3 regions of the Micromonospora sp. NPDC001898 genome follow, and region 3 is predicted to be linked to each of the others. Evidence: riboswitches for the same ligand, from Rfam matches in the RefSeq annotation. Region 3 holds a riboswitch; each other region holds the start of a gene.

Region 1 (10,363 bases), on a different contig from region 3:
GGGTCATGGTTGACCAGCAGCCCACCGATCAGATCGAGCGTGCCGACCGGATCCTCGACGCGGCGAAGGAACTGCTGCTGCGCTGGGGATACCGTCGGGCGACCATCGACGAGATCGCCCGACGCGCCGGTGTCGGCAAGGGCACCGTCTATCTGCACTGGCGCAGTCGCGAGCAGCTGTTTTTCGCTGTCGGCGCCCGGGAGGCAGTCGCGATGCTCGGCGAGGTGGTGACCGCGATGCGCCACGACCCGCAGGAGATCGCGCTGCACCGGTACATGCGCCGGTTCTTCCTGGAAGCGATGTCACGGCCGGTGCTGCGCGCGATCTTCACCCGGGACTCCGAGGTGCTGGACCGCTTTCTGTCCAGCCCGGCCCGCCGACCGCTGCAGAGCGCCAAGTTGCTGGCCTCCCGTGAGTACCTCGGCGTGCTCGCCGACGACGGCCTGCTGCGGGCCGGGCTGCGCCCGGAGGATCTGGACTACACCCTGCCCGCAGTCATGTTCGGCTTCTTCGGCATCGACCCGCTCCTTTCTCCCGAGGTTGCACTGGCCCTCGTGGACAAGGCCGACCAACTTGCCGACACCCTGCGCCACGCGTTCGAACCGGCGAAGCCGCCACCGCCGGCGCGGTTCGCCACCGCCGCGCCACGGGTCATCGCCGTCTTCGACCGGCACGTCGACGACTACCGCCGCGCCACCTACGGCACAGCAACCGAAAAGAGGTGACCAGCATGGGCAAGGACATCAGCGACCTGCACCACGTGGGCCTCGTCGTGCGAGACATGACAGCGGCGATCGAGACCTACCGGCGGCTTGGCTTCACCCTGCCACCGCCGGCCTATCCAACCTTGCCCACCGCCCCCGGAGTACTCCCCCGTCCGGTCGGCGCGGCGAACACCCACATCTACCTGCGTCGCAACTTCGTCGAGATCGTGACCGTCGTCGACGATGGGCAGCCGATCCCCGGCGACGCCCACCTGATCCCGCTCGACGTTCCCGACGACAGACTGCCCGGGCTCCTGGCCGCCGTCCGTGGCACCGCCGCCAACCTCGCCGCCTTCCTGGACCGATTCCAAGGCGTGCACATCCTCGTCGTCGACTCCGCGGACCTCGACTCCGCCGCCGCGCGGCTGGACGCCGCAGGCGCCGGGCACGGCGGCGTACACGCGGTGCAGCGCCCGATCGAAACCGCTGACGGCACCCGGATGGTCCCGACCCGCTACCTGGAGATCAACAGCGACGAGACGGACGTGCCACGCGGCCGGCTGCCCGAGGGCAGGGTCGGCATCGCCGAGAACACCGCCGTCGAGGGGCAGCAGCACCCGAAACACGCCAACGGCGCCGTCGACCTGATCGGATGCCTGCTGTGCGTACCCGACGACGCCCTGCCCGATGTCGAGCGCCGCTACGAGACATACCTCGGCCGCGCCGCCCACCGCAACGGCTCCACCCGGACCTTCGACCTCGGCGACGCCTCAGTGATCGTCGTCGCCGAGTCCGCGCTGCCCGACGTCCTGCCCGGCGAGCGCCCGCCGGCCCTGCCCGCTTTCGTGGGGTACACGGTCGCGGTACACGACATCGCCCAGACCGAGCATCATCTACGGACCGCAGGGGTGTCGTACCGCACGCCCCGACCGGACGAGATCGTCGTACCGGCCAGCGAAGCCCTCGGCGTCGCGATCATCTTCCGTCCCGCCATCGACTGACATCCGAACCCCCGCAGACACAGCCAGGGCGCGGAAGCGAGATCGCCGACATCTGCTGGGGGATTCGCCTGTCGCGGTCGGCTCAGAAGTCGTCGTCGAAGGCGACGGCGCCGGTCACCCCGACCTGGTACGCCGACACCCGCCGTTCGAAGAAGTTCGACAGTTCCTGCACGTCCTGCAACTCCATGAACGCGAACGGATTGGTCGACCCGTAGTGGACGGGCATGCCGAGCTGCGCGAGCCGCCGATCGGCGACGTGCTGGAGGTACTGGCGCATGTCGGCCAGGGACATCCCGGACACGCCGTGGCCGAGCAGGTCCTCGGCGAACTGGACCTCGCACTCGACGGCTTCGGTGAGCATCAGACGTACCTGGTCTGCGAGGTCGTCGTCGAACAGGTCCGGTTCCTCTTGGCGAACGGTGTCGACCACGTCGAAGGCGAAGGCCATGTGCATGGACTCGTCGCGGAACACCCAGTTGGTGCCGGATGCCAGGCCGTGCAGCAGTCCCCGGGAGCGTAGGAAGTAGACGTAGGCGAAGGCCCCGTAGAAGAACAGCCCCTCGATGCAGGCGGCGAAACAGATCAGGTTGAGCAGGAACACCCGCCGGTCCTGCTTCGAGCGCAGCTCCCGCAGGTCCTGGAGGGAGTCGATCCAGCGGAAGCAGAATTCGGCCTTACGCCGGATCGAGGGAATGTTCTCGATGGCGTCGAACGCGGCGAACCGCTCGGCCTCGTCGGGCACGTACGTGTCGAGGAGGTTCAGGTAGAACTGGACGTGCACGGCCTCCTCGAACAGTTGCCGCGACAGGTAGAGCCGGCCCTCCGGCGAGTTCACGTGCTGGTAGAGGTTCAGCACCAGGTTGTTGGCGACGATGGTGTCGCCGGTGGCGAAGAACGCGACGAGGCGGCTCACCAGGTGCCGTTCCGCCGGGGAGAGCCGGTCGAGGTCGGCGAGGTCGGCGTGCAGGTCGACCTCCTCCACCGTCCAGGTGTTGCGGATGGCGTCGCGGAACCGGTCGAAGAAGTGCGGGTAGCGCATCGGGCGGAGGGTGAGGTCCATCCCCGGGTCGAGCAGCATGTGTGTGGTCCTCGGGTCGGTGGCGTCGGTCGGGGCGGTCACTGGCAGGCTTCGCACGACTCGGGGTTCTCCAGGGAGCAGGCCACCGCCTCGTCGACGGTCACCACGGGCGCGACGACACCGACGGTGCTGACGACACCGCCGGTGCTGACGGCGTTGACCGGGCCGACGGGGCTGACCGGTCCGACGGGTGCGACCGTGGCCTGCTGGATCCGGGTGGCGGGGCGGGACCGCAGGTAATAGGTGCTCTTCAACCCGGCCTTCCAGGCGTACAGGTACATCGAGGAGAGCTTGCCGATCGTCGGGGCGGCGAGGAACAGGTTCAGCGACTGTGACTGGTCGATGAACGGGGCGCGGGCGGCGGCCAGGTCGATCAGCGCCCGCTGCGGCAACTCCCAGGCCGTACGGAACAGCTGCCGGACCTCCGCCGGCAGTTCCGTGATGCCCTGCACCGATCCCTCGGCGCGCTTGATCGCCGAGCGGACCTGGTCGGTCCACAGGCCGCGGGCCTTCAGTTCGCGTACGAGAGCGGTGTTGACCTGGAGGAACTCCCCGGACAGGGTCTCGCGCTTGAACAGGTTGGACACCTGCGGTTCGATGCACTCGTAGCAGCCGGCGATGGAGGCGATGGTGGCGGTCGGGGCGATCGCCACCAGCAGTGAGTTGCGCAGGCCGTGTGCGGCGACCCGCTCCCGCAGCGCCCTCCAGCGCTGCCCCTGGCTGCCCGTGACGCCCCACAGGTCCGGCTGGAGCTGGCCGCGTGCCGCCCGGGTCTCGGCGAAGGCCGGGTGGGCTCCGAAGCGTTCCGCCAGGTCGGCGGAGGTCTCCAGGGCGGTCAGGTACAGCTCCTCGCTGATCCGGGTGGACAGCTCCCGGGCCTCCGGGGAGTCGAACGGCAGCCGCAGGGCGAAGAACACGTCCTGCAGGCCCATCAGGCCGAGGCCGACCGGCCGCCAGCGGGGGTTGCTCGCCGCGGCCTGCGGGGTCGGGTAGTAGTTGATGTCGATGACCCGGTCGAGGAACGTCACGGCGGTGCGGACGGTGGCGCGCAGCCGTGCCCAGTCGATGCCGCCGTCGGCGAGGTGGGCGGCGAGGTTGACCGAGCCGAGGTTGCACACGGCGGTCTCGGCGTCGCTGGACACCTCGATGATCTCGGTACACAGGTTGGACAGGTGTACCACGTTGCCCGGCTCGGCGGTCTGGTTGCACAACCGGTTCGCGGCGTCCTTGAACGTCATCCACCCGTTGCCGGTCTGCGCGAGGGTCCGCATCATCCGCCCGTACAGCTCCCGGGCCGGCACCTGACGCACGTACCGGCCCTGCGCCTCGGCCGCCCGGTACGCCGCGTCGAACTCGTCCCCCCACAGGTCCGGCAGTTCCGGCACCACGTCCGGGTCGAACAGCGACCACACCCCGTCGGCCTCCACCCGGCGCATGAACTCGTCCGGGACCCAGTTGGCCAGGTTCAGGTTGTGGGTGCGCCGGGCGTCCTCACCGGTGTTGTCCCGCAGTTGCAGGAACTCCTCGATGTCCGGATGCCACGGCTCCAGGTAGACGCAGGCCGCGCCCTTGCGCCGGCCGCCCTGGTTGACCGCCGCCACCGAGGCGTCCAGCGTCCGCAGCCACGGCACGATCCCGTTGGACTGCCCGTTGGTGCCCCGGATCAGCGCGCCCCGCGACCGGACCCGGGAGAACGCGATGCCGATGCCTCCGGCGAACTTCGACAGGTTCGCCACCTGCGCGTACCGCTGGTAGATCGAGTCCAGTTCGTCGCGCGGGGAGTCGACCAGGTAGCAGGAGGACATCTGGGTGTGCCGGGTGCCGGAGTTGAACAACGTCGGCGAACTCGGCAGGTACGCCAGGCTCGACATCAACCGGTAGAACTCGATCACCTCGTCCGGGGCGTGGGACAGGCCGCAGGCCACCCGCAGCAACCAGTACTGCGGGGTCTCCACCACCAGCCGGCTCGTCGGGTGGCGCAGCAGGTACCGGTCGCGGACCGTGCGCAACCCGAAGTACTCGAACCGCAGGTCACCGTGGGGGTCGACGGCGTCATCGAGCTGCCTGGCGTTGGCGGCGACGAACGCGGCGGTGCCGTCGCCGATGAGGCCCTCGACGTGCCCCCGCCGGATCGCCTCGCTGAACGACCCGATGCCCTGCCTGCGGACCTCCTTGTCGATGTAGCCGGCCAGCAGGCGGGCGGCCAGCCGCGAGTACTGCGGCTCCTCACCGATCATCTCGGCCGCGGTCTGGATGGACAGCCGGTCCAGCTCGGCGGTCGTCGCGCCGTCGTACAGGCCGCTGATCGTCCGCGTCGCCACCCGCAACGGGTCGACGTCGGCGAGGCCGACCGTCCACCGCTCGACCGCTCGGACGATCCTGTTGACATCGACCGGTTCGGTGCCGCCGTTACGCTTACGGACGCGCATCTGCGTCCGCCGCGGGCCCGGTAGGGCTGCCTCGTCGGCCACCATGCCATCGGCCGGGACAACCTCGGTGACTGCCACCACTCACTCCTCGCGGGCTCGAGACCTGATGGCCTTCGGACGCGTGGAGACAGACACCGGCGGACGTCACGCCGGCGGGGCGCGGGTCAGGTGGCGTCGGCCGTCCCACGCGGCCTCGGACCGCCGCCCACCCCGGTATGGGTGTGCGGCGCGCTGGCAGGTCTTCGGACTCGCGGGCGTGACCGGGCTCGCCGGTCTTCTACTGGCCGTCGCTTCCCAGGCCGCTGACGGCCCAGTGCTGATGACGGCGGTCGTTCCCACTCACCGCTGCGGGGCAGTCCCAGATTTCCACCGGGTTCCCTGTTGCCTCGACCGCCCCGGATGAGCGGCCGAACCAGCTACGGCCGACACCATATATAGGGACTACGGCGTTGTCACACCCCACATGTCGAGTCCGGGCGTGTCGGAGGCCGCGGCGGTGAAGGCCCGTCGATTCCTTCAGCGCGGCGACCGAGCCGATCGGTGGAGCGGGTCTGGATCCAAGGGCGGCGGACCCGGCCGGTAGGACCGGAAGGGATGTCGACCAGTCGGGTTTCCGACGGGCGTCCGTACACAAGAGATGGTGACCTCCTACGGTGACTTCCGGCACGCCAGGGATGGACGTCGCCGGGAATCGACCCGGCGACGCGATTCAGGCGTTTTACAGGGGGTTGTCTCGATGCACGTTCGGAGCCGCGCCATCGCGGGTCTGGTCGCCGGGGCTGTGCTGTTGACAGGCCAACCGGCGGCTGCGGGCACTGTGCAGGGCAGTGCCGCCGACGAGGTCGCGAGCACCAGCGCTCGCGCCGCTACAAGAACGATCGGCGGCGATGCGACGCGCACGGCCGCGACGCTGTCGGTGCCGGGACACACCGGGCTGGTTCCCAGCACGCCGCGCAATGACGTACCGAGGATCACCGACGGCGAGATCACCGACATCGAGGTGATCGGCAACCGGGTCTTCATCGCCGGCTCCTTCACCGCGATCGCCAACGTCGGCGGGACGCCGGTGGCGCAGCCGTCGCTGGCTTCCTACAACATCGACACGGGCCTGATCGACACCGGCTTCCAGCCGACGTTCGACGGATCCGTCGAGGCCGTCGAGGCCTCGCCGGACGGCTCGTCGCTCTATGTCGCCGGCTCGTTCAACACGGTCGGTGGCCTGACGAAGCGCAAGATCGTACGGCTCGACCCGGTCACCGGCGCTCCGATCGCGGCGTTCACCGCGCAGGGGAACGGGCGCGCGACCGCTCTGGCCGTGAGCAGCACCGCAGTGTACGTGGGCGGCCAGTTCACGAAGGTGAACAGCGTGAACCGCGGCGGGCTGGTCGCGCTCAACCCGACGACGGGGGCGGTGGACAGCGGGTTCAACCTGCCCTTGTCCGGCGGCATCGGCGTCGGCGGCATGCTCACCGTGCAGCAGCTCAAGCTGACGCACAACGGCAGCAGGCTGCTGGTCATCCACACCGGTCGCCAGATCGCCGGCCAGGACCGCTACGGCGTCGGTCTCGTCGACACCGCCACCAAGGCCCTCCTGCCGTGGCGCACCCGCCTGTGGGAGGACAACCTCTCCTTCGTCGGCGGCATCCAGCGGGTCTTCGCCGGTGACGTCGCGCCGGACGACTCCTACTTCGTCGTCACCAGCGGTTCGGGAGGCGACCGCCCGCCGATCAACGACACGGCGATCGCGTTCCCGGTGACCGGCGCCGACCACGTCGCGCCGATCTGGGTGTCGCGTCACTTCGACAGCATCTACTCGGTCGCCATCACCGAGACGGCCGTGTACGTCGGCGGCCACTTCAGCTGGCAGGAATCGCCGACCTCCAACGTCCCGTGGCCCGGCCTGGACAACGTCGGGTACGGCACGGGCCAGGGCCTGAGCGGCTACGGTCTCGGCGACCAGGTGGTCCGCCGTGACCACCTCGGCGCGCTCGACCCGGCCACGGGCACGGCGATCGAGTGGAACCCGGGTTCCAGCTCGTACGAGGGGGAGAAGGCCCTCCTCGCCACCCCGCGGGGTCTCTTCGCCGGTGGCGACGGCAACACCAAGGGCGGCCTGCCGGTGGGGCGGGTCGGTTTCTTCGACCTCGCCCAGGCACCGGCGCCCTCGCCGGTCGACACGACGATCGTCACGCCCATCGAGGGGGCGGTCAAGCAGGCCAACGCGCCGTTCGTGCTCGGCGGGCAGGCGACCGCTCCGGCCGGCGTCACCAAGGTCGGGATCGAAATCCAGAACCGGGGTTCCAAGAAGTACCTGCAGGACGACCTCACGACGTGGGGCGCCGCCAACAGCATCAACGCGACAGTCGCAGCGGTGAACACCGCCTCGACCTCGTGGTCCCTCACCGTGTCGCTGCCCGTCGGCGAATACCAGGTCCAGGCGAAGACGTTCGGTAACAGCGGCCAGAGCGATGCCTCGAAGGCCGTCAAGAAGATCGAGACCTTCAGCTTCGACGACCTGCCGCCGACGACGAAAATCACCTCGCCGCCCGCCGGCCTGGTCGCCGCTCAGAGCTTCGTCGCAACCGGCACCGCCAGCGACGACAAGGGCGTCAGCGCGATGACGTACTCGTTCCGCAGGTCGGACAACCATTACCTCCAGGACGACGGGACGGCCGCACCGGTCTACAACACGTTCCGGGGCGAGCCGGACGTCATCGGCGCGCTGACCACCACCTGGCAGGTCGAGGTGGCCCTCCCCACCGAGGGCGACTGGAAGATGACGGCCACCGCCATCGACAACGCCGGTCAGAGCGACCTGCGCGGCGACACCCGGGACTGGATCATCTCGGCGACCGGTGTCGCGCCGTCGGTGGCCATCAGCACCCCCACGCCGATGACGCCGCCCACCGCCGCCGCACCGTTCACCGTCGCGCCGGGCGGCGCGATCACGTTCTCGGGGACCGCCAGCGACGACGGCACCCTGAAGTCGGTCGAGATCTACCTGCGCAACAACACCACGCGCGAGGCGCTGGCCGCCGACGGCACGTGGGGCGCCGACTCGATCGCGGCGTACCACCGGGTCTCACCGACGAACCTGAACGCCCCGTCGTACAACTGGTCCTACACCACCGTGCCGCTCACGCCCGGCGTGTACGACTTCCGGGTACGGGCCACCGACAACCTGGGCCTGAGCACGGCGACCGCCAACCTGGGCCGGCTCACCGTCACCGCCCAGGTGCCCGGTGACGCCTTCCCGAACGGCCTGTTGAACTTCACCGGTGTCGACCAGAACGTCGACCAGTTGCACCTCAACCTGGCCGGCACCGCGACCGACAACAACGGCGTGCAGAGCGTGCGGGTGGCGCTGCGTGACCTCGACACCGGCCGGTACGTGCAGCCGAACGGCACCATGGCGGCGAGTTTCGCCACGGTGAACGCCACCCTCGCCTCACCGGGCGCGACGAGCACCACGTTCGCCCTGTCGATCGACCTGCCGACCAAGGGTGAGTACAGCGTCGAGGCGTGGGCCGTCGACACGGCGGGCCAGCAGGACGGTTCGACCTCCGGCGCCACCGCTCGATACCTCGTGTATCCGGGCGATCTCGACCCACGGCTGGAGCCGAGCCTCACCCCGCAGGACGGCGAGGTCTACGCGGACTCGAGGATCGTGGTCACCGGACGTGCCGTGGACGACGTCGGGATGCTCCGGGTTGACGTCCAGATCGTCAACGGCGCCGGCCAGGGGATGAACGCCTCCGGTGTGTTCAGCACGCCGTCCGTCCCGGGCAACTTCCCCTGGATCTCGGTCTTCCTCACCAGCCCGGGATCCCCGGGGTCGAACTTCGCGTACACGTCACCGGTGATCCCGGCGGGCGCCTACACCGTCTCGGTCAGGGGGACCGACAACTACGGTCAGCTGCAACAGCCGCCGAAGACCGTCTCCGTGACGGTCAGCTGAGTCGACGGGCCGCAGGCCGGTCTGCTTCGGGAGGGGCTCCTGCCCCCACAGCAGATCGGTCTGCGGCCCCGTACCGTCGACGCGCTCCCGTCGGGCCGCCACGGCTGGGCCGGCTGTCGTCGGCAGATCTTGATACACGCGGAAACAATAATTATCAACCCACGTCAAAAAGACTGCCATCAATCGATGGACGCATTTCCGCCAATCGCCATCAAGCCAACTCCGCAGTACGATCCCGAAAACCGATCAGACCATTCCATCGGCGTCACGAGCACGATGGAATGGCCGGAGCAGAGGGATGGCGCAGAGATGAGACTCCGCCACAGGACGATCTTCACCCACACCCGTCGACCCGGGCTGGCCGCCATGGCCGTCCTCGCCACCACCGCCCTGGCCGCCACCGTGCTCGCCGGTCCGGCGTCTTCGGCACCCGCTGCGGAGCCGACGTCAGGTGCGATCGGCGAGATCCTGGGCGCCGGCAGTGCGACGGCGGTTCCCGGCAGCTACATCGTGACGCTCAAGGAGAGCGCGGTCGGCAGCCGGTCCACGACGTCCAGCGCGGTCAGCGGCCTCGCCGGCCGCTACGGCGTGTACCCGGACCAGGTCTGGGCCGACGCCCTGAACGGCTTCTCCATGCGGGCGTCGGAGGCGGTCGCCCGCCGGCTGGCCGCCGACCCGGCGGTCGCCCACGTGGAGCAGGACCGGTTGACCACGTTGGCCACCACGCAACTGAACGCGCCCTGGAACCTGGACCGGATCGACGCACCGCTGGGGCTCAGCGGCACCTACAGCTACGTCAGCCAGGGCACCGGAGTCAAGGCGTACATCGTCGACTCCGGGATCTACATCGGGCACCAGGACTTCGGCGGTCAGGCGATCTACGGCGTTGACACGGTCGACGGCATGTTGCCGGCGGACGACTGCAGCGGGCATGGCACCCATGCCGCCGGCACCGTCGGCGGGACGACGCACGGGGTGGCCAAGGACGTCGTGCTGGTCGCGGTCAAGGTGTTCGACTGCGTCCTGCCCAGCACCCTGTCGATCCTGATCAGCGGCATCAACTGGATGATCGGCGACCACCTGGCAGGGCAGCCCGCCGTCGCGAACGTCGGGGTCCAGTCCACCCCCAGCGCCGCGCTCAACAACGCGGTGGCCGCCGCCGTCGCCGACGGCATCACCGTGACGGTCCCCGC
Region 2 (10,363 bases), on a different contig from region 3:
GTCACCGTGCGGGTGGCCTGCACGGTGACCTTCGCGGACATCGACCTGTCGCTGCTGCCGGCGATGCCGACCAACCGGACGGTCTCGGCCGCCTTCACCTCCCCGCTGGACCGCTACCGGAGCAGGTCGTGACCGCCCGCCGGCTCCACGGTGACGACGGCCGGGTCAGCCTGTTCCTCGCGGCGGGGATGATCGGCGTCCTCGCGATCATCGGGCTTGCCTTCGACGGGGCCGGTCAGCTGCGGTCCATGCAGCGGGCCGACAACCTGGCCGCGGAGGCGGCCCGGACCGGCGGCCAGTCCATCGACCGGGCGAAGGCCATCGAGGGCGGCCCCAAGGTGATCGACCAGGTGGCCGCCAGGGCTGCGGTGAACAGCTACCTCGCCGCGGCGGACGTGACCGCCTCCTCCGTCGAGTTCCCGGTCGTCGGCGGGGAGACCCTCGTCCGGGTGCGCGTCACGGTCACCTACGACCGGTACATGCTCGGCTTCTTTGGCTTCGGCAACACCGTCACCGTCTCCGGTGAGGCCACCGCGCGGGCCCTCACCGAGGACCCGTAGGAAGGGAAGGAACGCCATGGCCGCACCGGGTCGCTCCGCCGCACGGCGGACCGGACAGGTCCTCACCGGGTTCGGCGCGCTGGTCGTGCTGATCGCGGTGCTGGTCGGGGGGCCGGTGGCGCTGATCGCGTTCGCCGGCAACCCGCTCCCCGACCACGTGCCCACCCTCGCCGAGATCGGCGCCACGCTGACCAGCCGGGACGACGGCCAGCTCTTCCTGCGGGCGCTGGCCCTTGTCGGCTGGTTCGGCTGGGCCACCTTCGCCTTCTCGGTGCTCGTGGAGCTGGGCGCGCAGTCGCTGCGCCGGCCGGCACCCCGGCTGCCCGGGATCAGCCGGCAGCAGCGGGCCGCGGCTGCGCTGGTCGGTTCGGTGGCCCTGATCATCGCGGCGAGCCCGGCCGCGGCCAGCGCGGCGACGGTGCTGGCCGGCCCGTACCCGACGGTGGCGCAGCCGGCCGTCGCCGCGGCGGCCCCGGTGGCCCGGCCGGCCAGCGCGACGCTCCCGGTCAGCGCGCGGACGGCGTCGCCGGTCGTGGCCACCACGGCGGCCCAGCTCCCCGAGCCGGTGGAACCGACGATGTACCAGGTGGCGAAGGGCGACTACCTGGGCGAGATCTCCGAGCGCTACCTCGACGACTTCGACCGGTACCGGGACGTGGCGAAGCTGAACCGGCTGCACGACCCCGACCGGATCCGCCCGGGGCAGCTCATCAGGCTGCCCGACGGCGCGGGCGACGCCGGGGCCCGTACGCACGCCACCGGCCGGCTGGTGGTCCGGCCCACGGCCCCCGCCCCCGGCGGCGCGGTCACTCCCCCGTCGGCGACCCCGGTCGCCCCGCCGGCCGCCGAAGCGCCCGCGACCCCGGCGACGACGCCGCCGGCCACCCGCCCGGCACCCGCGCCGCCGGCCAGCCAGCCGTCGGCCGAGTCGACGCGCGGCAGCCAGCAGGTGGCCCAGCCGCCCTCCGGGCCGCAGCCGGCGATGGCCGCCGGGGCGTCCCGGGCGAGCGAGGAGGACCGGGTGAACCGCCCACTCGCGGTCTCGGCGGTGCTCGCCGTGGCCAGCATCGTCGGGGCGCAGATCGGCGCGGTCCTCGGGCTGCGCCGCCGACCGGGCATCGCCCGGGCCGCCGCCGGCGCGCGGGCCCTGGTCTCCGGCCGGCACCGCCGGAGCTGACGCCGGCAGCCCCCACCCCGCCTCCCCTGCGCACGCACTTTCACGGAATGTGTGGCCATGGCGCGCCGTTCCCACACCTTCGGGGGAAGTGCGCGCAGGGCGGGCCCGGCGGGGTGGCGGGAGCGGGGCGACGGGCGGCGCGGGAGCGGAAAGCTCAGGGCAGCCGGGCCTGCAACATCCCGTCGACCACCCGGGTCGGCAGGATCTGCTGGTCGTTCCCGGACGGCCCGTGCATGACCTCGCCGCCGTTGAGCCGGAACGCGCTGCCGTGCCATGGACAGACCACGCAGGCGTGCCCGTCGATCTCGGCGACCTCGCCCTCGCCGAGCGGACCGCCCTGGTGCGGGCAGTGCTCCAGCATCACGGTGACCTCGTCGCCGTGCCGGTAGAGGATGACCGAGACGTCGTCCACCTCGCGGGTGACCAGCTTCCGCTGCGGCAGCCCGGCCAGGTCTACCAGCGGGTGCCAGCCGTCGCTGATCCGGTGCAGCTCGGACACGCTCTGGTTGACCTGGGCCCCCTGCTTGTACGCCAGGTGCCCCCCGACGTACGCCCCCGCGCTCGCCGCGGTCAGCCCGAGGTACGCCAGCGCCCGCCCGGTCCCGTGCCGCCCGCTCAGCCGGGCGGCCAGCGAGCCCGCGTACAGGGCCAGGCCGATGGTGTTGGAGGCGGCGTGCACCAGGCCGACCCGGCGCTGGTCCCGGGTGAGGGCCGCCCAGTCGTTCAGCCCGGCGACCGCCGCCGGGAGGGCGCCGACCGTGCCCAGCCCGACCAGCGTGGTGGCCGCCCGACGCTGACCGGGCATGAGGTCCAGGACGGCGGCGCTGATCCAGGCGCCCACCGGCACCTGCACCAGCGCCGGGTGCAGCGGATGCCCGAGGAAGACGCCGTGCAGCAGGTCGCGCACCCGCTGCGGGCGGATGGTGGCCTGGACGGCGCGCTGCAACCGGTCCCCGACCCGGTCCAGCGCCGAATTCTGTTCGATTCTCGTCAAGAGTGCCCGCATCCCGCCCGACTTCCCGGCAGAAGCGGTCGCAAACCGGTCGGCGGTGACGAGCCCGCCGCCGTACGTGTCGACCGGCAGTCCGGGGACGCGGCCGACACCGCCGCCGCACCCGCACACAGGCCGGGGTGCCGGCGGTGGGGTCCCGCGCCGCCGACCGGCCTGCGGCGCGGGACCCGGCGGCTACTGCCAGGGGCCGCTGCGGCAGATGAACCTACCGGTGTCGCTGTACTGGGTCACGCTGCCGTCGAAGTAGCTGTAGCTGACCCGCACCTGCAGGCCGATGTTGGAGAAGGGGCAGCTGGCGAAGAGGGTCGGTCCGGCGCTCGTGAAGGTCCCGACGCTGCCGGAGTACCAGGTGACCGTCCAGGTCGTCGTGCCGGTGCTGGTGGCGTCGCAGTAGAACTGCGACCCACCGGACTCGCAGAAGGGCGCGGGGGCGCTGGCCAGGGCCGGGGTGGCTACGGCGGCGGTCAGGCCGAGGGTGGTGAGGACGGAGGCAAGCAGGACCCTGACGGTGGCACGCATGAAGATCCTCCCGAACGTAGCGGGTTGAGGACTGAGGGTGAATGCCACGCTATCCCAGCAATCGAGGTTCATGAATCAGCCGTTCGCCGGTCGGTCGCCGCCCAACGGTCGTGGTGCACCGCCTCGGCGAGGGGACGCTTCCGCCGCCACCCGTGCCGTTCCAGGTCCGGCACGGTCGCCAGGTGGGTGACCGGCCCGAGGCAGAGCCACGCCACCGGCCGGATGCCGTCCGGGATGCCGAGCAGCCCGGCCAGGAACGGCTCCCGGTAGAAGGAGACCCAACCGACGCCGAGCCCCTCGGCGGTGGCGGCGAGCCACAGGTTCTGGATGGCCAGGCAGACCGAGTAGAGCCCGGCGTCGGCGATGGCGTGCCGCCCGAGGACGGCCGGGCCACCCCGCGCCGGGTCGTAGGTGACCACGATCGACAGGGTCGACTCCAGCACTCCGTCGATCTTGATCCGGGCGAACCGCTCGGCCGCCTCGCCGTCGAGGGTGGCGGCGAACGTGTCCCGTTCGACCTGGACGTGCTCGTGGAACCGGCGGCGGGTTTCGGTGTCCCGGACCAGGACGAAGTCCCACGGCTGCGAGTATCCGACGCTGGGCGCGGCGTGTGCCGCGTCGAGGATCCGGTGCAGGGTTTCCGCCGGCACCGGCTCCCCGGTGAACTCGGCCCGGACGTCCCGGCGGCGGTGGATGGTGTCGTAGATGTCCACAGGCAGGCTCCCGCTGCGCTCGGCCCACCGCTGCGGTGGGCACCCGACGCGAGGCCGGTCTTCGGACTCCCGGATCGACGCCCGACCGTCCGCCTTCCCAGCCGTGCGGCCAGTGGCTGCGCGTGACGCGCGTGGACGGCGGCTCCCCGGTCACCGCGGCGGGCCCGTGCCGGATTCCCACCGGCTTCCCGATTCTCCCCGCAGCCGCGGGGCACCTCACATGATCGTGCCGCCGCCGATGCTAGCGCCGCGCCCGGTGGCGGCCCGCCCGGCTCCGTCCGTGTGCCATCGGGTGGGCGGGCCGCTACGGTCGATGTCGGGGTGTCCACCACCACCCGAGGGCCGGGCCCGCCGGCCATCTCGGCCCGCACCGCCGGCCCGGCGGCCCGCGGCCGAGGGTCAAGCCGTCCGACCAGGAGGGACGCCGATGGGGGTACGGGTCGAACGCGCCGGGGCCGTGACCACGGTGATCCTGGACCGGCCGGCTGTCCGCAACGCCGTCGACGGGTCGACCGCCCGGGGCCTGGCCGACGCGTTCCGCGCCTTCGATGCCGACCCGGAGGCGGCGGTGGCCGTGCTCTGGGGGGCGGGCGGGACGTTCTGCGCCGGGGCGGACCTGAAGGCGATCGGCACCCCCGGCGGCAATCGGGTCGAGCCCGACGGCGACGGTCCGATGGGCCCGACGCGGATGCGACTGTCCAAGCCGGTGATCGCGGCGATCTCCGGGTACGCCGTGGCCGGCGGGCTGGAGCTGGCCCTCTGGTGCGACCTGCGGGTGGCCGAGTCCGACGCGGTGCTCGGGGTCTTCTGCCGGCGCTGGGGGGTGCCGCTGGTCGACGGGGGGACCTTCCGGCTGCCCAGGCTGATCGGCGAGAGCCGGGCGATGGACCTGGTCCTCACCGGCCGACCGGTGCCGGCCGAGGAGGCGTACGCGATGGGTCTGGTGAACCGGCTGGTCGCGCCGGGTGAGGCCCGGGTGGAGGCCGAGCGGCTGGCCGCCGGGATCGCCCGCCACCCGCAGACCTGCCTGCGCAACGACCGGGCGGCGTTGCTGGCCGGCGCCAACCTGACCGAGCCGGAGGCCTTCGCGGTCGAGCTGGTCCACGGCGCGGAGTCGCTGGCGGCCGACGCGGCGACGGGTGCGGCCCGCTTCGCCGCGGGAGCCGGCCGGCACGGCGCACCCGCGTCTCCCTGACCGTCCGCACCGCACCGCACCGCGCACGATCCCGTGCGCGTCGGACGATCAGGGGACCAGCGGCGGCGCTACCTCAAATTGCGCAGGGCGTCCTCGACGGCGCGGTGAAACGTCGGATACGCGTAGATCATGTTCCGGAGCTGGGTCAGCGGGACCGCCGCGTGCACCGCCACCACCAGGCCCGACAGCACCTCGCCGCCGGCCGGGCCGACCGAGGTCGCGCCGACCAGGACGCCCCGGTCGGCGTCAGCGACCAGCTTGATCAGTCCGTCGGCCCGGTGGATCCAGCCCCGGGTGGACGAGCCGAGCGGGCTCACGCCGACCTGCACGTTGATGCCGCGCTCGCGGGCCTGCCGCTCGGTCAGCCCGACCGCGCCCACCTCGGGGTCGGTGAAGGTGACCCGGGGCAGCGCCCGGTAGTCGGCGTGCGGCACGCCGCCGGCGATCCCGGCCCCGGCCGTGCTCGCCGCTCCGCCGACCGCGCTGGCGGTGCCGCTGGCGTCCGGGCCGGACCGCGCCCGCCGGACGTGGTCGAGCACGTCGGCGACCACGATGGCCGCCTGGTACATGGCGATGTGGGTGAACGCGCCCTCGCCGGTCAGGTCGCCGACCGCCCAGAGGCCCTCGGCGGCGCGCATCCGGTCGTCGACGGCGAGGTACCGCTGGGACGGGTCCACCCCGACGCCGTCCAGCCCCAACTCGTCGAGGTGCGCCCGCCGGCCGGTCACCACCAGCAGCTTCTCGGCGGTGAACTCGACGCCGCCGGCCGCTCCAAGGGTGAACGCCCGCCCGTCGTGGTCGACCCGCTCGGCCTTCACCCCGGTGGAGATCCGCACCCCGTCCGCGCGCAGCGCGGCGGCAGCCACCTCGGACGCCTCGGGCTCCTCGACGGCGAGCACCCGGTCCGCCGCCTCGACCACCGTCACCGCCACCCCGAACCGGGCGAAGACCTGGGCCAGCTCCAGCCCGATCGCGCCGCCGCCGAGCACGAGCAGCGACCCGGGCAGTTCCTCGACCTCGACGGCCTGGTGGTTCGTCCAGTACGGGGTGTCGGCGAGCCCGGCGATCGGTGGCACCGAGGGTCGGGTGCCGGTGCCGAGCACGATCCCGTGCCGGGCCTGGAAGACCTGGTCGCCGACGCGTACCCGGCCGGGGCCGTCGAGCCGGCCGCCGCCGCGCACGAACCGGCCGCCCTTGCCGGTGAACCGTTCCACCGCGACCCGGTCGTCCCAGGTGTCGGTGGCCTCCGCGCGGATCCGCTTCGCCACCGGCGCCCAGTCCGGCTGGACCTGGGCCGTGCCGGCGAACTCGTTGACCCGCCGGGCCTCGGCGACCGCGTTCGCCGCCCGGATCATCATCTTGCTCGGGATGCACCCCCAGTAGGGGCATTCCCCGCCGACGAGGCTCCGCTCGATGCCGACGACGTCGAGGCCCGCCTCGGAGAGGCGCCCGGCCACCTCCTCGCCGCCGACGCCGAGCCCGACCACGACCACGTCCACCAGTTCCGGTTCCACCATGCCGTCAGCATTCCGCACCGCGCCACCGCACCGCATCGGGTCGCCGTGCCAGCGCCTCCGGGTTCCCCTACCGTGGCCGGATGCGCCCACACTTCGGCCCGGTCCGGGACTGCTTCCACGACCTGTTCACCGCCGGCCGGGAGACGGGGGCCGGCCTCGCCGTCTGGTACGACGGCCGGCCGGTCGTCGACCTCGTCGCCGGTGCCGGCCGGCCGGGTCGGCAGTGGGCGCCGGACACCCTGGTCAACGTGTACTCGGTCGGCAAGCCGGTGGCCGCGCTGTGCCTGCTGGCGCTGGTCGACCGGGGCCGGCTCGACCTCGACGACCCGGTCGCCGACCACTGGCCGGGGTTCCGCGCCCCGGCCACCGTCCGGCAGGTGCTCAGCCACACCGCCGGGCTGCCGGCGTTTCCGGTGCCCCGCCCGGCCGGGGCGGTCGCCGACTGGGACCTGCTCTGCGCCGACCTGGCCACCGCCGAGCCGCAGTGGGAGCCGGGGACGGTCGCGGGCGAGCACGCCTGGACGTACGGGCATCTGGTGGGCGAGCTGGTGCGGCGGGTGGACGGGCGGCCGGTGGGCCGGTTCCTGGCCGAGGAGATCGCCGGCCCGTGGCGGCTCGACCTGGCCTTCGGCCTGGGCGCGGCGGACCAGCGGCGGTGCGCCGAACTGTCGTACGCCGATCCGGGCTGGCCGGCCCGGACGCTGGGCGAGTCGGGGTCGCTGCGGGCCCGGGCGCTGGGCAACCCGGCGGGCGGGCTGGACCTGGCGGTGCTGAACAGCCCGCTGTGGCGGGGCGCGGAGGTGCCGGCGGTGAACCTGCACGGCACCGCCGCCGCCCTGGCCCGGCTCTACGCCGGTCTGTTGGCCGGCGGCGTCCTGGACGGGGTGCGCCTGTTCGGCCCGGACCTGGTCACCGAGGCGACCCGGACCCAGTACGACGGCCCGGACCTGGTGTTGGACCGCCGGGCCTGCTGGACGCTGGGCATGCAGCGGGAGCCGGACGGGAGCTGGGGCATGGGCGGGATCGGCGGCAGTAGCGCCTGGGCCGACCCGGAACGGGGCTACACGTTCGCGTACGCCACCGCCCGGCTCGCCGACCACGACCGGGTCGACGAGCTGGTGGAGGCCCTGCACTCCTGCCTGTGACGAGGCGCACCGGGCTCAGGTCCGGCCACCCGCCAGCCCCGGCCCGGGAACCACGACCGGGGTGCCGGCCGGGGTGAGTACGGCCCGCCCGGCTACGGCCATCCGTCGCCGCCGGGGCACCAGCGCCCGCCGGGTGAACACGTCGTAGTCCTGGGCGGCCACCTCGTCGAGGATGCCGCCGTAGAGCACGTACGCGGTCCGCATGCAGGCCTGCGAGGCGGGCGAGAGCAGGGTGACGCCCGGGGCGGCGGCCTCGTAGTGAGCCTGGGCGCGGGTCACCTCGTACTCGATCAGCTCGCGGATCTTCGGGCTGGCGCGACGGCGCGCGGCGGCGGCGTACAGGTCCCCGCGGGTGACGTCGAACTTGGCCAGGTCCTCGTCCGGCAGGTACGTCCGGCCGCGCGTCAGGTCCTCGGCCACGTCCCGGATGAAGTTGGTGAGCTGGAAGGCGAGGCCGAGCTGGCGGGCCGGCTCCCGGGCGGCGGCGGGGTCGGAGCTGCCGAGGATCGGCAGCATCATGGTGCCGATGACGGCGGCCGAGCCCTCCATGTAGTCGAGCAGGTCGCCATAGGTCGGGTACGCGGTGACCGTCAGGTCCATCGCCATGCTGCGCAGAAACGACGCGAAGTCGGACCGGTCGAGGTCGAAGACGGCGATGGTGTGCAGCACGGCGGGCAGCAGCGGGTCGTCGACCGGGGCGCCGTGCAGCCCGGCCAGGAAACGCGCCGACCAGTCGTCGAGCCGGGCGGACCGTTCGGCGGGCGGCAGGTCCTCGGTGCGGTCGACGATCTCGTCGGCGTACCGGGTGAATCCGTACAGGGCGTGCACGTGTCGCCGTTTCCAGGCGGGAAGCAGCCGGGTGGCGAGATAGTAGGTACGGCCATGATGTTTGTGCAGGTCACGGCACCGGCCATAGGCGGCGGCGAGGTCGGTGTCCACTGGCCCTCCTCGGACTATCGACGCAGGAATCGACGCAACTCGCAACCCTAGGGTACGCTCGCCCGCATGGCCAACGACGCAGTTGCGGGCAACACCCTCCGCGTCGCACCGGCACAGCCGGAAGCGACGGACGATCCGGTCCGCAGCGTGCTGGCCGCGTTCGCCAACGACCTGGCCCGGGGGGTGGACAACACCCTCACGACGTTCCTGGCCGCCGAGGTCGCCTCGCTCACCGAGATCGACGCGGAGATGGGCGGCTTCGCCTCGACCGCGCGCGACTGCGTGCTGGCCGGCGGCAAGCGGGTCCGCCCGACCTTCGCGTACTGGGGGTGGCGGGGCGGCGCGGGCGGGGACGAGCCGCTCCATACGGTGCTGCCGGCGCTGGCGGCCCTGGAACTGCTGCACACGTTCGCGCTCGTGCACGACGACGTGATGGACGCCTCCGACACCCGGCGCGGCCGGCCGACCGCGCACCGGGCCGCCGCCGCCCGGCACGTCGCCGCCGGGCACACCGGCGACCCCGACCGGTTCGGCGAGGCGGTGGCCGTGCTCATCGGCGACCTCTGCATGGTCTGGGCCGACCGGCTGATGTCCCGCGCCGCCGTGCCGCCGGCGCGACTGCTCGACGTCCGGCACTGCTACGACCGGATGCGGGTCGAGACGATCGCCGGGCAGTACCTCGACGTCCTGGGCGAGAACGACGCGGCGAACTGGTCGGTGGACCGGGCGCTGCGGGTGGCCCGCTACAAGACGGCCAGCTACACCGTCCAGCGGCCACTGCTCTTCGGCGCCTGCCTGGCCGGCGCCAGCACCGACGCGCCGCTGACCGCCGCGTACACCCGCTACGGCCTGGCCGTCGGCGAGGCGTTCCAGCTCCGCGACGACCTGCTCGGGGTCTACGGCGACCCGGTGGCCACCGGCAAGCCGGCCGGCGACGACCTGCGCACCGGCAAGCCGACCGCGCTGCTGATGTTGGCCCGGCAGTTCGCCACCCCGGCGCAGCGTCGGGCACTGGACCGGGCCGGCGCGGTCACCGGAGCCCGGGAGGTGTCCCGGCTGGCCCAGGTGGTCGTCGACACCGGGGCGGTCGCCAGGGTCGAGCGGATGATCTCCGACCGGGTCGCCGAGGCGCTGGCCGCGCTGGAGACCGCGCCGATCGACGAGACCGCGCGCACCGCGCTGACGGGCCTCGCCACCGCCGCCACCGACCGGCGGGCATGATGGGCGACATTTCGAAGGAGGTGGTCGCGTGCGGACAGTGACGGGACGTACGGACCAGGTCGTGGTCGTCGGCGCCGGGCTCGGCGGGCTGGCCTGCGCGCTGCACCTGGCCGGCGGCGGCCGACAGGTGACGGTGGTCGAGCGGGAGCCGGTGCCGGGCGGCCGGGCCGGGCGGCTCGGCGTCGACGGGTACGAGTTCGACACCGGCCCGACCGTCCTCACCATGCCCGACCTGATCGACGAGGCGCTCGGCGCGGTCGGCGAGGAGTTGGGCGACTGGGTCGAGCTGATGCCGCTGGACCCGGCTTACCGGGCGTACTACCCGGACGGCTCGACGCTGGACGTGATCACCGACACCACCCGGA
Region 3 (9,837 bases):
GTCGACGTCGCACGAGCGGGTGCGTAACATCTTGGCCTCACCGCTCACCGGACGCAGCGGTGGCCGCGCCGACCTGCGTCCGGTGATCGCTGACCTCGACGCCCGGCTGTGCGCGGAGCCCCTGCTCGCCGCGCTGGCCGGCCGGTTCCTGTTCGTGCTCGACGACGGCCGCGGCGACCTGGTCGAGCGCGACCTGGACCTCGGTCTCGTGGCGCTCGACGCGAGCACCGCGCAGTTGCGCGCCGGGACGTCGTGGGGACCGGTCGTCCCCCTGGACGAGGCCGCTGCGGCGCTGACCACACTCGCCGTGCGGTTCGCCGAGCTCGCCGGTAGCGAACCGCACTCTCCCTGGCACGTCGACGAGCTGCCCGGCTCCGGCGCGGCAGTGCTGGGCACCGTGCTCGAGCGTGCCGCGAGGACCCGGGTGAGCACGCCGCCACCCCCGCTTGGCAGGATCGCGCAGGACGACGGCCGTGTCGCGCTGCACCTCGCGGTCCCCGAAGGTCGGGTGGATGCCCGCTTCATGGACGAGGTCCGCACCCTCGGCGCCGGCGACCTCGTCGTCACGCCACGGCGCACCCTACTCGTCCCCGATCTGGAGAATGCATGACTTTCGCCCCACCGCCGCGCCGCTACGACTACGTCACCGACGGCGCGGCGATCTACGCCGACTCGTTCGCCACCATCCGCGCCGAGGCCGACCTGACGCGCGTCCCGGCCGACGCCGAGAGGGTCGCGGTGCGGATGATCCACGCGTGCGGGCAGACCGACCTGACGCGGGACCTGGTGATCCACCCCGGTCTCGTGACGGCGGCCCGGGCGGCGCTCGATGCGGGAGCGCCGATCCTGACCGACGCGCACATGGTCGCCGCCGGCGTCACCCGCGCCCGGCTGCCCCGCGACAACGAGGTCCGCTGCTTCCTGCGCGAGCCCGAGGTCCCGGCGCTCGCCCGCGAGTGGGGCACGACCCGGTCCGCGGTGGCCGTGTCTCTGTGGACCGAGCACATCGAGGGTGCCGTCGTCGCGTTCGGCAACGCCCCCACGGCCCTGTTCCACCTGCTGGAGATGCTGCGTGACGGTGCGCCGCGGCCGGCCGCGATCATCGGCACGCCGGTGGGTTTCATCGGTGCGGCCGAGTCCAAGCAGGCGCTCATCGACCTCGCCGCCGACGCACCCGGGCTCGACGTGCCGTACCTCGTGGTGACCGGGCGTCGCGGCGGCTCGGCGATGGCCGCCTCGGCGCTCAACGCCCTGGCGCAGGAGGCGGAGTGAGCGGGCGGCTGTTCGGCGTCGGGGTCGGCCCCGGGGATCCCGAGCTCGTCACGCTGAAGGCCGCCCGGCTGATCGGCGCGGCGGACGTCGTCGCCTACCACCAGGGCGTCGGCAAGCAGTCCAACGCCCGCCGCATCGCCGCCGGTCTGCTCCCGGACGACGTGATCGAGGAGGCGCTCGTCTACCCGGTGACGACGGAGACCACCGACCACCCGGGCGGGTACGCCGGCGCGATGGCGGACTTCTACGCCGAGTGTGGCGAGCGGCTCCGCGCGCACCTGAGGGCGGGCCGCGACGTCGTCGTGCTGGCCGAGGGCGACCCGATGCTCTACGGCTCGTTCATGTACCTGCACGACCGGCTCGCGGACGAGTTCGAGACGCAGGTCGTCGCAGGTGTGCCCGCCTTCGCGGCCGCCACGGCCACGACCGCCCTGCCCCTGGTCCGGCAGACCGACGTGCTGACCGTGCTGCCCGGCACGCTTCCCGAGCCGGAACTGGCCCGGCGCCTCGCCGACACCGACGGTGCCGTGATCATGAAGCTCGGCCGCACGTTCGCCAAGGTCCGCTCGGCGCTCGAGCAGGCCGGACGCGTCGAGGGGTCCTGGTACGTCGAGCGGGCGTCGATGGACGCCGAGCGGGTACTCCCGGTCGCCGACGTGGACCCCGAGACGGTGCCGTACTTCTCGATCGTCCTGGTCCCCGGCGACACCCGTCCCGGTGTGGCGCGCTACGACCGCTCGGCGAGTGAGGTCACCGAGCCCGTCGCCGGCGCCGAAGTCGTCGTCGTGGGCCTCGGTCCCGGTCCCGACCGGTGGCTCTCCCCCGAGGCGTCGCAGGTACTCGCGGAGGTCGGCCACGTCATCGGCTACGGACCGTATGTCCAGCGCGTCCCGCAGCGCCCGGGCCTGGTGCGGCACGCGTCCGGCAACACGGTTGAGGTGGACCGGGCCCGCGAGGCGCTCGAGCTGGCGCTCGCCGGTGAGCGCGTCGCGGTCGTGTCCGGCGGCGACGCGGGCATCTTCGGCATGGCGTCGGCGGTGTTCGAGGCCGCGGAGGACCCGCGCTACGCGGACGTCGCCGTGCGCGTCGTGCCCGGCATCTCTGCCGTCCAGGCGGTCGCGGCGCGTGCCGGCGCCCCCATCGGCGCCGACTTCGCGGTGATGAGCCTGTCGGACCGGCTCAAGCCCTGGGACGTCGTGGTGAAGCGGCTACGCGCCGTCGCCGAGGCGGACCTCGTGCTCGCCCTCTACAACCCGCGCTCGCGCTCGCGCACCGAGCAGGTCGCGCAGGCCCGAGCGACGCTGCTGGAGCACAAGTCGCCCGAGACCGTCGTAGTGGTGGGTCGCGACGTCGGCCGTGCCGGGGAGAGCCTCACCGTGACGACGCTGGGCGAGCTCGACCCCGGGACCATCGACATGAAGTGCCTGCTGCTGGTCGGCGCCTCGTCGACGCGCGTCACCGCGGCCGGCCGCGTCTGGAGCCCGCGCTTCGTCGCCTAGTCAGCCGCGGGCGCGGCGTTCGCGGCTGGCGGCGTACAGGAACGACTCACCGCCCCGGACGTCGGGAGCCAGCGCCGGGCCGACCAGGATGATCGCGGCCTGGCGCAGGCCCGCGGCCTCGACCTGGTCGCCGATGTCGGCCAGCGTGCCGCGCAGGACGAGCTGATCCGGCTGCGTCGCCTTGGACACGACGACGACCGGGCACCCGTCGCCGTAGTGTTCGGCCAGCTCGGAGGCCAGCTCCCGGCTGCGGGTGACGGCCAGGTGCAGGGCCAGGGTCGCGCCCGTCGCGGCGAACGCGGCGAGCTTCTCCCCCGGCGGCATGACCGTGGAACGGGCCTGAGCGCGGGTGAGCACGACCGACTGGGCGAGCTCGGGGACGGTCAGCTCGGCGCCGACGATCGCCGCGGCAGCCGCGTAGGCGGGCACACCGGGCGTGACGTCCCACGGGACCTGCGCCGCGTCGAGCCGGCGCGCCTGCTCATGGACCGCGGAGTACAGCGACGGGTCGCCCGAACACAGCCGCACGACCTCCAACCCGTCGGCGTGCGCCTGCACCAGGTGGGCGGTGATCTCGTCCAGGTCGAGGTGCTGGGTGTCGACCAGCCGGGCGTCGGCGCGGCAGTGGCCGAGCACGTCGGCGTCGAGGTAGGTGCCCGCATACAGGCACACGTCCGCAACCTCGAGCAGGCGCACCGCGCGCAGCGTGAGCAGGTCGGCGGCACCGGGTCCGGCCCCGACGAAATGGACGGTCATGACTCTCCCTTGGTGACGGTCCACTGGCTGACGGCACGCGCGGGCGTCCAGCCGGTGAAGCTGCCGAGCGGCTCGGCGCGTTCGACGTGCAGGCGGACGAGCTCGCCGCCACGGCGACGGTACTGCTCGAGCAGCACCGCCTCGGTCTCGGCCGTGACGCCGTGGACGACGAGTCGGCCACCGGTGCCGAGCGCGTCCCAGCACGCTTCGAGCACGCCGGGGACGGTCGCTCCCCCGCCGACGAACACCGCGTCAGGGCGCTCGAGACCGGCCAGGGCGTCGGGTGCTGAGCCCTCGACGAGACGCAGGCCGGGAACGCCGAGCGTGGCGGCGTTGCGACGCACGAGCGCGGCGCGGTCGGCGCGGGACTCGATCGCGATCGTCCGCGCCGTCGGCCACGCACGCATCCACTCCACGCCGATCGAGCCACTGCCGGCGCCGACGTCCCACAGCAGTTGACCGGGAGCGGGCGCGAGCCGGGCCAGGGCGCTGGCACGCAGGTCGCGCTTGGTGATCTGCCCGGCGTGCTCGAACGCGTCGTCGGGGAGCACCCCGCCCGCGGCCCAGCCCGGTCCGGTGCCCCGGATTTCGGCGGCCAGGACGTTCAGCCGGGGCACGTCCACGACGTTCCACGAAGCCGCGGTCGACTCGGCACGCGACTCACCCGCGGCGCCGAGGTCGCCGAGCACGGCCAGCCTGGACTCTCCCCAGCCGAGTCCGGTGAGCAGCGCAGCGACGGCGGCAGGCGTCGTTTCGTCGCTGGAGAGCACGAGCAGCCGCCGCCCGGGGGCGAGCGCGGGGACGACGAGGCGCACGTCCCGGCCGACCAGACTCACCGTTGTGACGGACTCCGCCGGCCACCCGAGACGTGCCCGAGCGAGCGCCACGGAGGAGACCGCGGGCACGATCGTCACCCGTTCCGGGCCCAGGATGTCCAGCAGCGTCGTGCCGACGCCCGACACGAGCGGGTCGCCCGACGCCAGCACGACGACGGGCCTGCGCGCGGCGCCCAGCAGGCCCGGCAGATTCTCCCGCAGCGGCGACGGCCACGCCACGCGCTCCTGGCCGTCGACCGGCGGCACCGCATCGAGGTGCCGGGCCCCGCCGAGCAGCGTCGCGGCCCCGCGCACCAGCGTCCGAGACGGCTCCGGCAAGCCCGCCCAGCCGTCGGCCCCGAGCCCGACAACGGTCACGTGCGCCTCCATGGCAGTGCACCCTAGCCCGCCCCGCCTGCCCCGCAGGCCCCGACCGGCCGCCGGACCGCCGGACCGCTGTCTGGGCCGTCAGGACGGCGTCTAGGGTGGTGCGAAGGTTCGAGGTGCCCCACGGCCGATGGCCACGGGGAGAATCTGGGAAGCCGGTGAGAATCCGGCACAGGGCCCGCTGCGGTGACTCAGGCACAGACCTGGGAAGTCCGAAGACCGGCCTCGATCCGAGCCGCGACGCGCCCGCGTCGTGGACGGTCATGGCAGATCGAGCGGGAGCCCTACATGCCAGCGCAATACCCCTTTTGTGCCGTCGTCGGCTCCGACGACATGACTCTCGCCCTCACCCTGGTCGCGATCGACCCGCTCATCGGCGGCGTCCTGGTCCGTGGGGAGAAGGGCACCGCCAAGACCACCACCGTGCGCGGTCTCGCCGAGGTGCTGCCGCTGGTACGGACGTACGCGGGCGACCGGTTCTCGGTCGACCCGGACGATTCCCTGGCGGTCTGCCCCGACGGGCCCATCGACGCGTCCACGCCCGTCGTCGAGCGGCCGGTGCGGCTCGTCGAGCTGCCCGTCGGTGCGAGCGACGACCGGGTGACGGGTTCCCTCAAGCTCGACGCGGCGCTACGCGACGGCGCAGTGGCGTTCGAGCCGGGCCTGCTCGCCCGAGCCCACCGCGGCCTGCTCTACGTCGACGAGGTCAACCTGTTGCACGACCACCTCGTCGATCTGCTGCTCGACGCGGCGGCGACCGGCCGGGTCAGCGTGGAGCGCGACGGCCTCTCGGTCGAGCACGCCGCCCGGTTCGTGCTGATCGGCACGATGAACCCCGAGGAGGGCGAGCTCCGCCCGCAGTTGCTCGACCGGTTCGGCCTGACCGTCGAGGTCGCCGCACCGCGCGACCCCTCCCTGCGGGTGGAGGTCGTGCGTCGCCGGCTGGCGTTCGACGCCGACCCGGAGGGCTTCACCGCACGCTGGGCCGACGCGCAGGACGCCCTGCGTGCGCGGCTGGCGGCGGCGCGGCGGCTCATGCCGGACGTCGTGCTCGACGACCAGACGCTGACGACCATCGCCGAGGTGTGCGCCGCGTTCGACGTCGACGGCCTGCGCGCGGACCTCGTCACCGCCCGCACCGCCTCGGCGCACGCCGCCTGGCAGGGACGCGCGCACGTGACCCGCGAGGACGTCCGCGTCGCCGCCCGTCTCGCGTTGCCGCACCGCCGGCGCCGCAACCCGTTCGACGAGCCCGGCCTGGACGAGGACCGGCTCGACGACCTACTGGGCAACGACGACCCCGACCCTGGACCACCGGACGGGCCCGACGACGGCCCCGGTGGTCCCGGCGGCGGGCCGCCGGACGACGCCCCGCAGGACGGCCGGTCCCGGGACGTCCACGACTCCCCCGCCGAAGGATCGCCCACGCCGGACAACGCGCCGCAGCCTGCGGTTGCCGGATCGGTCGCGTCCGCCGGCGAGCCGGCACGCGCCCGCCTGCTCGTCGTGCAGGGCACCGGCGAGGGCCAGGCCGGCCGTCGGTCCCGGGCCCGCACGCCTCAGGGCCGGGTCGTCGGGCAGCAGCGCGGATCGTCCGCCGCCGGCCGCCTGCACCTGCCGGGCACCATCACCGCGGCGGCACCGCACCAGCGTTCCCGTGGCGGCCTGGTCGAGGGCCGCGGTCTCGTCTTCGCCCCGGGCGACCTGCGCCGCGCGGAAACCGTCGGGCGAGAGTCGAACCTCGTCCTGCTGTGCGTCGACGCGTCCGGCTCGATGGCCGCGCGACGGCGCATGGAGCAGGTCAAGACCGCCGTGCTCGCGCTGCTGCTGGACGCCTACCGACGCCGGGACAAGGTCGCGCTGGTGACGTTCCGCCAGCGCACCGCCGACGTCGCGCTGCCGCCGACCGGGTCCGTCGATGTCGCCTCCCGGCGCCTGGCCGACCTGCCGGCCGGCGGGCGGACGCCACTCGCCGAGGGCCTGGAGCGGTCCGCGGAGGTGCTGCGCCGCGAGGCGCTGCGCGACCCGTCCCGCCGGCCGCTGCTGGTCGTGGTGACCGACGGCCGGGCGACCTTCGGGCCGGACGCGCTCGGTCGTGCCCACCGCGCCGCGGCGCACCTGGCCGCTACCGGCGTGCAAAGCGTCGTGGTCGACTGCGAGACCGGACGGTTCCGGCTCGGCCTTGCCGCGCAGCTGGCCGCGACCCTGCAGGCCGAGCACGTGCCGCTCGGTGAGGTGACCGCCGACGGGCTCACCGGCGTCGTCCAGGCGGCGACCGCGCCGCGCGAGGGGGTGGCCTGATGCCGCAGGGCAAGCCGCTGGTCGTCCCGGACGACGGCATCAGCACCCGGGCACGGCGCAACCGGCCGCTGCTGATGGTCCACACCGGCAACGGCAAGGGCAAGTCGACCGCCGCCTTCGGCCTGGCGATCCGCGCCTGGAACCAGGGTTGGGACATCGGGGTCTTCCAGTTCGTCAAGTCGGCCAAGTGGCGCATCGGGGAGCAGACGGTGCTCGAACGGCTCGGCCGCCTGCACGAGGAGACCGGCGAGGGCGGGCCCGTCGAGTGGCACAAGATGGGCTCGGGGTGGTCCTGGAGCCGCAAGGGCGGCACCGAGGCGGACCATGCCGCTGACGCCGCCGAGGGCTGGGCGGAGGTGAAGCGGCGCATCCAGGCCGAGCGGCACCAGCTGTACGTCCTGGACGAGTTCACCTACCCGATGCAGTGGGGCTGGGTCGACGTCGACGACGTCGTCGAGACACTCGCCAACCGTCCTGGCCGCCAGCACGTCGTCGTCACCGGCCGCCGCGCCGACCCCCGCCTCGTCGCGGCGGCCGACCTGGTGACCGAGATGCTGCACGTCAAGCACCCGATGGACGTCGGCCAGAAGGGTCAGCGAGGCATCGAGTGGTGAGTCTGCCGCGCGTGCTGCTCGCGGCACCGGCCTCCGGCCACGGCAAGACCACGGTCGCGACCGGGCTCATGGCCGCGTTGGCCGCCCGTGGGCATGCCGTCTCGGGGCACAAGGTCGGGCCCGACTACATCGACCCCGGATACCACGCGCTGGCCACCGGACGTCCGGGCCGCAACCTCGACCCGCACCTGACCGACCCCACGCTCGTGGTCCCGCTGCTGCTGCACGGCGCCCGGGGCGCGGACGTCGCGGTCGTCGAGGGGGTCATGGGTCTGTTCGACGGCCGCATCGGCGGCGACGGGTTCGCCTCCACCGCCCACGTCGCGACGCTCACCCGGACGCCGGTCGTCCTGGTCGTGGACGTCTCGCACACCTCGCGCAGCGTGGGGGCGGTCGTGCACGGGATGGCGACGTTCCAGCCCGGCGTCACGATCGCGGGTGTCGTGCTCAACAAGGCCGGCTCCCCCCGCCACGCTTCCGAGGCGGCACGCGCGGTGGAGTCCGTCGGCGTCCCCGTGCTGGGGATCCTGCAACGCGACGGTGGTGTCAGCGCGCCTTCGCGCCACCTCGGGCTCGTCCCCGCAGCCGAGCGCGACGAGGCCGCCGCCTCGCTGGACAGGCTGGCCGAGCAGGTCGCCCGCCACGTCGACCTCGACGCCGTGCTGGAGGTGGCGCACAGCGCGCCCGACCTCGACTCCGAGCCGTGGGACCCGGCCGCGCACGTCCGGCACCCCGGCACCGGATCCCCGATCATCGCGGTCGCGGCCGGGCGGGCGTTCACCTTCCGGTACGCCGAGACGACCGAGCTGCTGCAGGCGGCGGGCTGCACCGTCGTGCCGTTCGACCCGGCCCGGGACGAGCGGCTTCCCGCCGGGACGCGCGGTCTGTATCTCGGCGGAGGTTTCCCCGAGGTGCACGCGGCCGCGCTGAGCACCAACACGGCCCTGCGCGACGAGCTGCGTCAGGCCGTCCTGGACGGCGTCCCGACGGTGGCCGAGTGCGCCGGCCTGCTGTACCTGTGCCGTTCCGTCGACGGGCATCCCATGGTCGGGGCGCTCGACGCCGACGCGGTCATGACGCCCCGGCTCACCCTGGCGTACCGCCGGGCCGAGCTCGGCTCGGACCAGCTCCTCGGCGCACGCGGGACCGGTGCCACGGCGCACGAATTCCACCGCACCACGGTCACCCCCGTGCGCGGCGAGCGTCCCGCGTGGACGCTGGAGGGCGGCGACGTCGGGTTCGCGGGCCCGACGCTCAACGCGTCCTACCTGCACGTGCACTGGGCCGGGCACCCGCACCTGGCCCAGTCGTTCGCGGACGCGGTGCACCAGTCGGACGCGATCGCGGCGCCTGGTGCGCCACGGACGCACGCCGTCGCCGCGCCACCGGACTCCGGACCGCCCGCAGCCCCGTTGCGCCACCACGGCGACGTGGAGCTGTCCGCCGGCCTGCTGGACCTGGCGGCCGACGTCAGCCGCCTGCCCCGCCCGGAGTGGCTCGAGCGGGCGCTGCGCGACGGAATCGCGACCTCCGACACCTACCCCGAAGCCACCGCGGCTCACGTCGCTGTGGCGCGTCGCCACGGTCGTGACGAGTCCGAGGTCCTCGTCACGGCCGGCACCGCCGAGGCGTTCTTCCTGCTCGCCCGAGCACGCCCTTGGCGACGCCCGGTCGTCGTGCACCCTCAGTTCACCGAGCCCGACGTCGCGCTACGCGCCGCGGGCCACACCGTCACCCATGTCCTGTGCCGGACCGAGGACGACTTCGCCCTCGACCCCGGCGCCGTCCCTGACGACGCGGACCTCGTCGTGGTGGGCAACCCCGCCGACCCGACCGGGCGCCTGCACGCCGCCGCGACCCTGCGCGGCCTGTGCCGCCCCGGGCGCGTTGTCGTCGTGGACGAGACGTTCATGGACTTCGTGCCGGGCGAGCCGCAGACGCTCACCTCGCACCGGCTACCGGGGCTGGTCGTGCTGCGAAGCCTGACCGAGCTGTGGTCGATTCCCGGCATCCGCGCCGGGTACGTCGTGGGCGACGCCGCCGTGGTCGCCGACCTCCGAACCCAGCAACCGCCCTGGTCGGTCGGCACCCCGGCGCTGCATGCCGTCGTCGCGACCGCCGGGCCGCAGGCCGAGGCCGAGGCGGGACGCCGGGCCGCGCTGTGTGTGCAGCAGCGGCGCACGCTCGTGGACG

The links. A riboswitch is a leader RNA that binds a small molecule or an ion and turns the genes downstream of it on or off. The one in region 3 is predicted to bind cobalamin.
Region 1: it holds a riboswitch for cobalamin, as region 3 does, so the genes downstream of both, ACFYZF_RS17455 (ribonucleoside-diphosphate reductase subunit alpha) here and ACFYZF_RS18390 (VWA domain-containing protein) in region 3, are expected to answer to the same signal.
Region 2: it holds a riboswitch for cobalamin, as region 3 does, so the genes downstream of both, bluB (5,6-dimethylbenzimidazole synthase) here and ACFYZF_RS18390 (VWA domain-containing protein) in region 3, are expected to answer to the same signal.

The regions. Positions count from the first base shown of each region.
Region 1 covers NZ_JBIATC010000006.1:412,358-422,720, reverse strand. Annotated here, with positions in the region: gene ACFYZF_RS17470 (TetR/AcrR family transcriptional regulator) at 6-725, shown strand; gene ACFYZF_RS17465 (VOC family protein) at 731-1,705, shown strand; gene ACFYZF_RS17460 (ribonucleotide-diphosphate reductase subunit beta) at 1,788-2,783, opposite strand; gene ACFYZF_RS17455 (ribonucleoside-diphosphate reductase subunit alpha) at 2,822-5,257, opposite strand; cobalamin riboswitch at 5,428-5,644, opposite strand; gene ACFYZF_RS17450 (hypothetical protein) at 5,949-9,170, shown strand; gene ACFYZF_RS17445 (S8 family peptidase) at 9,480-10,363, shown strand, end outside.
Region 2 covers NZ_JBIATC010000006.1:2,953-13,315, reverse strand. Annotated here, with positions in the region: gene ACFYZF_RS15315 (TadE/TadG family type IV pilus assembly protein) at 1-132, shown strand, start outside; gene ACFYZF_RS15310 (pilus assembly protein TadG-related protein) at 129-560, shown strand; gene ACFYZF_RS15305 (LysM peptidoglycan-binding domain-containing protein) at 577-1,737, shown strand; gene ACFYZF_RS15300 (DUF2231 domain-containing protein) at 1,892-2,743, opposite strand; gene ACFYZF_RS15295 (hypothetical protein) at 2,924-3,268, opposite strand; gene bluB (5,6-dimethylbenzimidazole synthase) at 3,337-3,981, opposite strand; cobalamin riboswitch at 4,016-4,215, opposite strand; gene ACFYZF_RS15285 (crotonase/enoyl-CoA hydratase family protein) at 4,409-5,176, shown strand; gene ACFYZF_RS15280 (dihydrolipoyl dehydrogenase family protein) at 5,245-6,690, opposite strand; gene ACFYZF_RS15275 (serine hydrolase domain-containing protein) at 6,774-7,838, shown strand; gene ACFYZF_RS15270 (phytoene/squalene synthase family protein) at 7,854-8,777, opposite strand; gene ACFYZF_RS15265 (polyprenyl synthetase family protein) at 8,844-9,998, shown strand; gene crtI (phytoene desaturase family protein) at 10,027-10,363, shown strand, end outside.
Region 3 covers NZ_JBIATC010000007.1:194,433-204,269, forward strand. Annotated here, with positions in the region: gene ACFYZF_RS18365 (sulfite reductase subunit beta) at 1-610, shown strand, start outside; gene ACFYZF_RS18370 (precorrin-8X methylmutase) at 607-1,272, shown strand; gene ACFYZF_RS18375 (precorrin-2 C(20)-methyltransferase) at 1,269-2,771, shown strand; gene cobM (precorrin-4 C(11)-methyltransferase) at 2,772-3,527, opposite strand; gene cbiE (precorrin-6y C5,15-methyltransferase (decarboxylating) subunit CbiE) at 3,524-4,732, opposite strand; cobalamin riboswitch at 4,827-4,972, shown strand; gene ACFYZF_RS18390 (VWA domain-containing protein) at 5,018-7,030, shown strand; gene cobO (cob(I)yrinic acid a,c-diamide adenosyltransferase) at 7,030-7,644, shown strand; partial or broken gene ACFYZF_RS18400 (cobyrinate a,c-diamide synthase) at 7,638-8,966, shown strand; gene cobC (Rv2231c family pyridoxal phosphate-dependent protein CobC) at 8,967-9,837, shown strand, end outside.